3 regions of the Streptococcus pseudopneumoniae IS7493 genome follow, and region 1 is predicted to be linked to each of the others. Evidence: predicted binding sites of a transcription regulator. Region 1 holds the regulator's gene; each other region holds the start of a gene.
The links. Region 1 encodes NrdR, which represses ribonucleotide reductase genes. Its sites were predicted from a motif close to ACACNATATATNGTGT; they were not measured.

Region 1 (3,285 bases):
AGAAGTTCGCACTGGTATTGAAGAAGACTTCAATAAAGCCAATGACGATTTGGATCCCAATGTAGGCTGCAACAGCGAGTGCTGTACGGTATTCATTGAACAGTTGTCCAATGGAAATAGCCAAGTAGATGCAGAGGATACTGGAAATGGTATTTAGTAGGAGGGATAACCCCACAAGAGAGAGTTGAGGAAGGTATGTTCCTAGAAGTGGGATCAAGTCATAATGTGACATCCATTCTGGAACCGTTATAGTCACAATAAGAAAAGTACTTAGAGCCAGTACAGCCGAGCTAAGTATAGACCAGATGAAGGCTCCGACTAATTTAGCAGTGATGATATAGTGCTCAGAAACTGGCAAGGTCAGAGTCAGATAGCCTTGGCGATCATAGACACTACCTTTGAAGCGTTTGATAATCAAGAAAAGAGTTGAAATCCCAAGTGTAATTATCAATCCACCAAAGACGAGAGCCAGAAAGATAAATAGGAAAGGTTGGCTATCTTTGAAAGATACATAAGAATAGTAGTGTACTTGCATTCCCAGGGGGACTGAAAGGACTAGCACGGCTGCGTAGAGGGCTAAATACCACTTGTTAACATTTTTAAATTCGTAGCGAATTAAATTCCAAAACATAAATAATCTCCTTTGCTTAAGCCTTAAATTCCTGACGGAAGAGTTGGTCAATGGATTCACCTGACTCATAGCGAATGTCATCTACATTTCCTTGACGGATGACTTTTCCGTCTTTTAGGAAGACAATTTCATCCAAGATTGGCTCGATATCAGAAATCAAGTGGGTAGAAATCAAAACGGTAGAAGTTGGTGAGTAGTTGTTGATAATGGTATTGAGGATATACTCACGGGCAGCAGGGTCTACCCCACCAATGGGTTCGTCTAAAACGTAGAGACGAGCATCACGGCTCATAACCAAAATCAGTTGTACCTTTTCCTTGTTTCCTTTTGATAGTTTCTTGAGACGACTATTTTCATCAATGCCAAGATCTGCAAGTAGATGGTGGGCGCGTTCAAGATTGAAATCTTTATAGAAGGTCTTGAAGTAGGTTAGGGCTTCTTTGACCTTCATTTGTTCATTGAGATAGGTCGTATCCGGCAAATAAGCTACGATAGCCTTGGTTGCTGGGCTTGGATCCATGTCGTTGATAAGGACGCGTCCTTGATCTGGTTGTAAGAGGCCATTGATTAGTTTAATCAGGGTTGTTTTCCCTGAGCCGTTTGGGCCAAGGAGACCAACAATTTTTCCAGCTGGGATCTCAAGAGAAACATTTTCAAGGGCTGGTGTTGCTCCATAAGATTTGGATACATTTTCAAATGCTAGTAATGACATAGGCTTAAACTCCTTTAATATAATCGCCGACTACGCCTGGTAGTTCTTCTTTTTCATAGCCAAAATGGGTCATGGAGGAAACGAAGTGTTCCAATTCTTCTTCCGATAATTGTTTGCGCGATTGGGCGATTAGCTCCTTATCTTCAGTCACAAATCGTCCAGTTGTTCGCTTGCTGTAGACAAATCCTTCTCGTTCGAGGTCTGACAAGGCTCTTTGGATGGTGTTGGGATTGACCCCCGCCTCGCTAGCCAGCTCTCGCACGGTTGGAAGTTGTTGATTGGCTTCCAGTGTATGGGAAACAATCTGAAGCTTGATTTTCTCCATAATCTGTAAATAGATGGGTTTTTTGTTGTCAAATGTCCAGGACATCTTGTTCTCCTTTCTTCTATCCTTTTGTCTTAATTAAATAATACAACAAAACAAAAAACTTGTCAAGCAAAAAGAAGAATTGTTTTGGGAATCGTTTAAAAAATGGTATAATGAAAAGAAAACGATAAGGAGGGAAAGGATGCGTTGTCCAAAATGTGGGGCTACCAAGTCAAGTGTTATCGATAGTCGCCAAGCAGAAGAAGGGAACACCATTCGTAGAAGACGTGAGTGCGATGAATGCCAGCACCGTTTTACAACCTACGAACGAGTAGAAGAAAGAACCTTAGTGGTTGTTAAAAAAGATGGCACACGGGAACAATTCTCCAGAGATAAAATCTTTAATGGGATTATCCGCTCAGCCCAGAAACGTCCTGTGTCAAGTGATGAAATCAACATGGTAGTCAATCGTATCGAACAGAAACTCCGTGGTCGAAATGAAAATGAAATTCAAAGTGAGGACATTGGTTCACTCGTCATGGAGGAGTTGGCTGAATTGGACGAGATTACTTATGTACGTTTTGCCAGTGTCTATCGTAGTTTTAAGGATGTTAGTGAGTTAGAGAGTTTGCTCCAACAAATCACCCAGTCCTCTAAAAAGAAAAAGGAAAGATAAATGAAGCCAATTGACCGTTTTTCTTATCTGAAGAATAATCGGGTGTCGCAAGATACCTCATCTCTGGTACAGTGCTACCTCCCGATTATCGGTCAGGAGGCACTGAGCCTTTATCTTTATACGATTAGTTTTTGGGATAATGGCAGAAAGGAATACCTCTTTTCAAGCATTCTCAACCATCTCAACTTTGGGATGGACAGACTTTTAAAATCCTTGAAAATCCTATCTGCTTTCAATCTCTTAACCCTCTATCAAAAGGGGGAGGTTTATCAACTAGCCCTCCATGCTCCTCTATCTAGTCAGGACTTCTTGGAACATCCTGTGTATCGCAGACTTTTAGAGAAAAAGATTGGCGATGTAGCTGTGGAGGATTTGAAAGTTGAAAGTGCTGATGGTGAAGAAATACCTGTCTCACTTAATCAAGTCTTTCCAGAATTGGCAGAACTAGGCAGTCAAGAAGACCTTGGTCTCAAGAAGAAAGTGGCCAATGATTTTGACTTGGAACATTTTCGCCAGCTGATGGCTCGAGATGGACTTCGTTTTGCGGATGAGCAGTCCGATGTCTTAAACCTCTTTGCTATTGCCGAGGAGAAGAAATGGACTTGGTTTGAAACCTATCAATTGGCCAAGTCAACAGCTGTTTCCCAGGTTATTTCAACCAAACGCATGCGTGAAAAAATTGCTCAAAAATCAGTTTCCTCTGACTTTAGTCTTAAGGAAGCGACCATTATCAAAGAGGCCAAAAGTAAAACTGCCCTGCAGTTCTTGGCAGAAATCAAGAAAACACGCAAGGGAACCATTACCCAAACAGAAAGAGAACTCTTGCAACAGATGGCTGGCTTGGGTTTGCTGGACGAAGTCATCAATATCATTCTTTTATTGACCTTTAATAAGGTCGATTCGGCAAATATCAATGAGAAATATGCCATGAAGGTAGCCAATGACTATGCCTATCAAAA
Region 2 (3,285 bases), 860 kb from region 1:
TCTTTAGTGCGTTCGACACGGTAAACCAGAGCATCTTCAGCGATATTCATTCGCTCGTTGAAGATTTCCCAGAACTTATTCATGTCGCCCTCAGACTCAAGAGCAATACGAGGTAGGTTAACTGTCACAACACCAAGGTTCATGCGACCTGAATTGACTTCTACACCATTTTCATCCTTCCATCCTTGAAGGAAGGAGCGGCAACCCATAGGAACCTTGAAAGAACCTGTCAACTCGATAATCTTATCGTAAGACAAGACATCTGGGTACATCCGCTTGGTTGCACACTCAAGAGCCAACTGCTTAATGTCGTAGTTGGGAGTCCCTTCTTCTAAGTTGAGTCCTCTTTTAAGCGTGAAGATAAGTTTAGGGAAGATAGCTGTGCGGTGTTCTGAACCAAGTCCCTTGATTCGGATGTTCAAGATAGCTTTTTGAATTTCCCGCTCAAAACGATTGGTTCCTAGACCAAAACCGAGCGAAGTAAAAGGTGTTTGTCCATTTGAAGTGAAGAGGGTGTTGATTTCATACTCAAGAGATTGCATGGCATCGTAGATGTCCTTTTGCGTTTTCTTCCAAGCGTAATCTTCCCGTTTTTCAGGCAAGACCCACTCTTCTGCATCTTTGAGATGTTTTTGATAGTTCTTCTCTGCATAAGGCGCCAGGATTTCATCGATACGGTCAGCTGAACAGCCACCGTACTGGCTAGAAGCAACGTTGGCGATGATTTGAGAAATCTGTGCTGTCGCAGTCTGGATAGACTTGGGACTTTCTACCTCTGCATTTCCAATCTTAAAACCATTTTCCAACATCCCCTTGAAATCAATCAAACAGCAGTTGGTCATAGGGGTATAGGGACTGTAGTCCAAATCGTGATAGTGAATATCCCCCTTTTGGTGGGCATTGCCTACGTGCTTGGGAAGCATTTGCAGTCCGATTGATTTCCCAACAATGCCTGCTGTCAAATCACGCTGGGTATTAAAGACATCGCTGTCTTTATTGGCATTTTCATTGACAACTGCCTGATTTTTATTAAGAAGCTTATGAATACTAAAGTTGATATCTGTAGCTTTTGATCGCTCAAAATCCCTCTGCGTCCGATAAGTAATATACTCCTCAGCCAGCGCATATTCTTTGGCTTCAAGGAGTTCATGTTCTACGATATTTTGAATTTCATAAATCTTCACTCCCTTTGGAAAGCGACTATGAATTTCTGTGACAATTCGCTCGGTCAGAGCATTGAGGCGTTTTTCGACCAAGGGTGTCACATCCATAACCTTGTCTGCCGCCTTGTGGATAGTCTTGTCAATCTTGTCCACATCAAATACAACACGTCTCCCATCTCGTTTCTCGACGAAGAGAGTTGGCAAAATTGTAATTTTTTCTTCTAGTGCAATCATATGCATGCTCTTTTCTAAAATGTTCTTTCTAAAAAGTATTATACCACTCTAAAAAGAAAAATCAATATCTTGTGTTAAAAATCCTAAAATTTTTAAAAATACACAAGATATTGATTTGGTTATTTGATTTTATAGACTTTAAACTCTGAGTAATCTGTCTTTACTGGTTGATAATTTTCTTTTAAGAGTGTTTCTACTTCAGACCAGACTGGCACCTTGTCATTTACCACAATCACCTTGGGTTGTTTTTCTTTCAAGTCATTGAGTAGCTTATTCCGGTTTTCCTCAGTTGCTGTATAGTGCACGGGAGACAAAATCACCGATGGCGACAAGCGCTCACTCTTACGATAAAGAGTCGCAGTATCATCCCATGCATAGATAGCATCTTCCGTATTTGTCTCCTCTTTTACCAAATCAGCAAGACGATTACGTTCTTGATAAGGTACCGGATAAAGGACTAACTTCATCAAAAAAGGAATAGACAAAAGATAGACAAGCCCTAAAACTGGCAGATATAGATTTCCTTTGAAGAAACGACTCCATAGACTAACTGGCGTTTCTCTTCGTCTTCGTCTAACACTACGCCCCCTCTGTTGACTCTTAATATTGGTTACCAATAAAAGTAGAAAAACAGGAAAGACGACCATCAAACAGGAAGCGTGCAGAGGCTCCTGTGAAAAGAAAAGTAAAATCAAACCTAAAATTGTCACAAGACTTGCAGGAACCGAAATGACGTATAGTTTAGAGGGTTTGGATTGAAAGAGACCTAAAAAGATACAAACCACAAATCCCAAACCAAGGGACAACAAGCCATAAAAAGCCATATTCTCTAAAATTTTAGAAGTGAAATCAAAGCGAATACTGTCAATGGGATAGCGAATACCACTAATAGCATCCCCAAAACTTCCTGTTGCAACACTATAGTAGGCAGTTGGATAAAAGACAAGTGAAAAACCTAAAGCCACTGCAAGAAACTGATAAAACCCATGCACAAAGCGTCTATGCCCAAGGTTAAAGACCAACAAGCCTAAACTCACTACAGCAATAAACAGGAGCGATGATAAGGGAGCAAAGAAAAATCCGCCTGCCAAAGCTAGCCCAATCCGTACAAATCCCTTATCATGGTTTGGATTACTTAGATAAGCCGCAACTAAACTAAAGGCTGCGAATAAGAAAGGAAGCGCTAAAAGAGTCGCATAGCCTCCACCAAAAGCAAGACCTGTAACTAGCATGTAAAAAATAGTCACCACTTGTCCAGCTTGGTCTCCTTGATTTGTCAAGGTGTCCGCTGATCTAAAAAGGAAAAATCCGCCTGCTACCAAGGCTAACCACTCAAAGATGGCAAAGAAAAATCCGCCCTGACTCACGTAAGTCAGCAAATAATAAAGCAAACCTTGACTTCCATAATAGTCGCTGTAAATCTTCCCTGTCTGATGAAGCGCCCAACCTGCATAAAAATCCTGCACTTCCTGTGCACTCATTAAGTCGAGTAATAGCGGTACTCCTAGAGTTATCCCCGTTACAAGCGTACTCCATAGTAAAATTTTCACCAAAGGAAGACGCCTTGATTCACGATGATGCGATTCTTGTTCGATTTGGTATTCTAGAGGTTCACGATTCTCCTGATGAACTTCTTCTACTCTACCATACACACTCATATCGTTTCTCCTATTCAATTTATCTGTCTTAGTATATCAAAAAGTCCTAGGATTGTCAGCTTGCGATGGCTGTTTGAGTGATTTTTTGCATAGTTTCACAAAGGTTTCAATTTCTCGAAATCGGTGTAAATGTGTCTGTTTAAATGTTATGATATAATCCAATTCTTTCTGAGTCAGCATCGTCCCTCCCTATATCTTTCTATTCGTAAAAAGCAAGAAAAAGAGGACTC
Region 3 (3,285 bases), 530 kb from region 1:
GGCACGGATTTGTGTACGGAACATTGCATCTCCAGTTTCAGAAATAGAGATACGAAGGGCACGGAATCCAAGGAATGGGTTCATTTCATGTGGCATATCGAAGTAAGGAAGTTCCTTATCTCCACCTATATCCATTGTACGAACAACCACTGGTTTACCATTCATTCCCTCAAGAACAGCCTTGTATGCTTCATACTGCTCATCTTCAGTTGGGAAGTCTTGAGAATCCATGTACAAGAATTCTGTACGGTAAAGTCCAACAGCTTCTGCACCGTTGTTGTTAACACCTTCCACATCTTTTGGAGTACCGATGTTAGCAGCCAACTCGAAGTGTTTACCGTCAGCAGTCACTGTTTGAGCATCTTTCAAAAGTGCCCATTCAGCTTTTTGTTTAGCATAAGCTTCACCAGCTGCTTTAAATTCTGCCGCTTGTTCATCTGTTGGGTTGATAATCACTTCACCAGTAATTCCGTTAACGGCAAGGATATCACCGTCTTTGACGATTTCAGTGATGTTATTTGTTCCCAATACAGCTGCAATTTCAAGTGTACGTGCCATAATAGCTGAGTGGCTTGTACGTCCACCGATGTTTGTTACAAAAGCTTTTACAAAGTTTTTGTCCAATTGAGCTGTATCAGATGGTGTCAAGTCATGCGCAATCACGATTACTTCTTCATTGATAGAAGCTGGGTTTGGCAATTTCTTACCAAGAAGGTTTGCCAATACACGTTTTGTCACGTCGCGGATATCCGCTGCACGTTCTTGCATATATGGGTTGTCTTCCATGCCTTCAAAGATCGTGATGAACATATCAGTCACTTCTTTAAGACCTGCTTCTGCATTGACTTTCTTAGCACGAATTGTTTCTTTAATCTGACCAATCAATTCTGGGTCAGAAAGAACCATCAAATGAGCGTCAAAAACTTGAGCCGCTTCTTCACCAAGCGTACCTACAGCTTTCTCGCGGATAAGAGAAAGCTCGTTTTGAGAAGCTTCAAGAGCAACATCCAAACGAGCCTCTTCTGCGTTTGTATCTTCGACTGAAATAGTCTCGAATGACAAATCCGGTTGAACGAGTAGATATGCTTTTGCAACTGCAACACCGTCAGATGCCGCGATTCCTTTAAGCATTTCTGTCATTTCCCTTATGCCAATCCTTCTTTTTCCATTGTTTCTGAGATTGCAGCGATAGCGTCATCTGCATCTGCACCTTCAGCTGAGATAGTTACGTCAGCACCTTGGCCAACACCAAGACTCATAACACCCATAATTGATTTAAGGTTAACTGATTTACCTTTGTACTCAAGAGTGATATCTGAAGCAAATTTGCTAGCAGTTTGTACCAACAATGTTGCTGGACGTGCGTGAATACCTGTTTCTGCCACTACGTGGAAATCTTTAGAAGCCATAGTTTGACTCTCCTTTTGTTCTTTCTTTTTTGAGTTATATGTGATAACCCTTACAATTTGGTATTATATCATCTTCTAGGATTTTTTTCAAGCATTTTCTGGATTTTCCTTCAATTTCCTTTCAGATAACTTGCTGAAAATCTTCTATCCTAGATAACAAACACAGGATATAGTTTCTTTAAAAACAGTTTATAGGATAATCATTGCTGTTTTATAAAATAAACACTACATATTGTGTTTTGTGAGCTTGACTATAAAAAAAGACCACTATATTTAGTTCAAATCATTGACAAAATTTTATTTTCTGATATACTAAGATAGTATTAAATTTTGAAGAGGAGTTACACAATGGTAACCGTTTATTCTAAAAACAATTGTGTCCAATGTAAAATGACCAAACGTTTCTTGGACAGTAATAATGTCTCTTATCGTGAAATCAATCTTGATGAGCAGCCTGAGTACATCGATCAAGTTAAAGAGCTCGGTTTCAGCGCAGCTCCTGTTATCCAAACACCAACTGAAGTCTTTTCAGGTTTCCAACCAGGAAAACTGAAACAATTAGCATAATCTTAGTACATCATCCAGAAGAAACTGCTTCTAGGGCTAACTTAGATGCCTTTCTTTTGTAATTAGATAAGGGAAATTTTATGGGATTAAAACATCTTGAAGACGTGACTTACTTCCGTCTTAATAACGAAATCAACCGTCCTGTTAATGGACAAATCATGCTTCATAAAGATAAGGAAGCCTTGGATGCCTTCTTTAAAGAAAATGTCGTTCCAAACACTATGGTTTTTGATTCAATTAAAGATAAAATCAACTACCTCATTGAACATAACTACATCGAAACAGCCTTTATCAAGAAATACCGTCCAGAGTTCTTGGAAGAATTGTCACAATTTATCAAAGATCAAAACTTCCAATTCAAGTCGTTCATGGCTGCTTATAAATTTTACAATCAATATGCCTTGAAGACTAATGACGGTGAATACTATCTTGAAAGTATGGAAGACCGTGTCTTCTTTAACGCCCTTTATTTCGCTGATGGGAATGAAGCTGTTGCAATCGATATTGCCAATGAAATCATCCACCAACGCTACCAACCTGCTACTCCTTCCTTCTTGAATGCTGGACGTGCTCGCCGTGGGGAGTTAGTATCTTGCTTCCTAATCCAAGTAACTGATGATATGAACTCTATCGGACGTTCTATCAACTCAGCACTTCAACTTTCACGTATCGGTGGTGGTGTGGGAATTACCCTCAGCAACCTTCGTGAAGCTGGAGCTCCTATCAAGGGGTATGAAGGAGCAGCTTCTGGGGTCGTTCCAGTTATGAAGCTTTTTGAAGACAGCTTCTCTTACTCCAACCAATTGGGGCAACGTCAAGGTGCCGGTGTTGTCTACCTCAACGTCTTTCACCCTGATATCATCGCCTTCCTTTCAACTAAGAAAGAAAACGCCGATGAAAAAGTTCGTGTCAAAACCCTATCACTTGGTGTTGTAGTACCCGATAAATTCTACGAATTGGCTCGTAAAAATGAAGAAATGTACCTCTTCAGTCCTTACTCTGTAGAAAAAGAATACGGTGTGCCATTCAACTACATCGACATTACTGAAAAATACGATGAATTGGTCGCAAATCCAAATATCCGCAAGACAAAAATCAAGGCGCGTGATTTGGAAACTGAAATCTCTAAATTACAACAAGAGTCTGGCTACCCTTATGTCGTCAACATTGATACGGCTAACCGTGCAAATCCTGTTGATGGTAAGATTATCATGAGTAACTTGTGTTCTGAGATTCTTCAAGTTCAAGAACCAAGCTTGATCAATGATGCTCAAGAATTTCTTCAAATGGGAACAGACGTATCATGCAA

Region 2: nrdD (anaerobic ribonucleoside-triphosphate reductase) is a predicted target of NrdR. The motif match lies at 1,457-1,472, and genes of this name have one in related genera.
Region 3: nrdH (glutaredoxin-like protein NrdH) is a predicted target of NrdR. The motif match lies at 1,632-1,647, and genes of this name have one in related genera.

What each region holds. Positions count from the first base shown of each region.
Region 1 is NC_015875.1:1,619,173-1,622,457, reverse strand. Features, by position in the region: gene SPPN_RS08285 (hypothetical protein) at 1-631, opposite strand, end outside; gene SPPN_RS08280 (ABC transporter ATP-binding protein) at 648-1,343, opposite strand; gene SPPN_RS08275 (GntR family transcriptional regulator) at 1,348-1,713, opposite strand; gene nrdR (transcriptional regulator NrdR) at 1,853-2,326, shown strand; gene SPPN_RS08265 (replication initiation and membrane attachment family protein) at 2,327-3,285, shown strand, end outside.
Region 2 is NC_015875.1:284,283-287,567, reverse strand. Features, by position in the region: gene nrdD (anaerobic ribonucleoside-triphosphate reductase) at 1-1,397, opposite strand, end outside; gene SPPN_RS01670 (hypothetical protein) at 1,517-3,055, opposite strand.
Region 3 is NC_015875.1:1,087,069-1,090,353, forward strand. Features, by position in the region: gene ptsP (phosphoenolpyruvate--protein phosphotransferase) at 1-1,140, opposite strand, end outside; gene SPPN_RS05665 (phosphocarrier protein HPr) at 1,146-1,409, opposite strand; gene nrdH (glutaredoxin-like protein NrdH) at 1,758-1,976, shown strand; gene nrdE (class 1b ribonucleoside-diphosphate reductase subunit alpha) at 2,057-3,285, shown strand, end outside.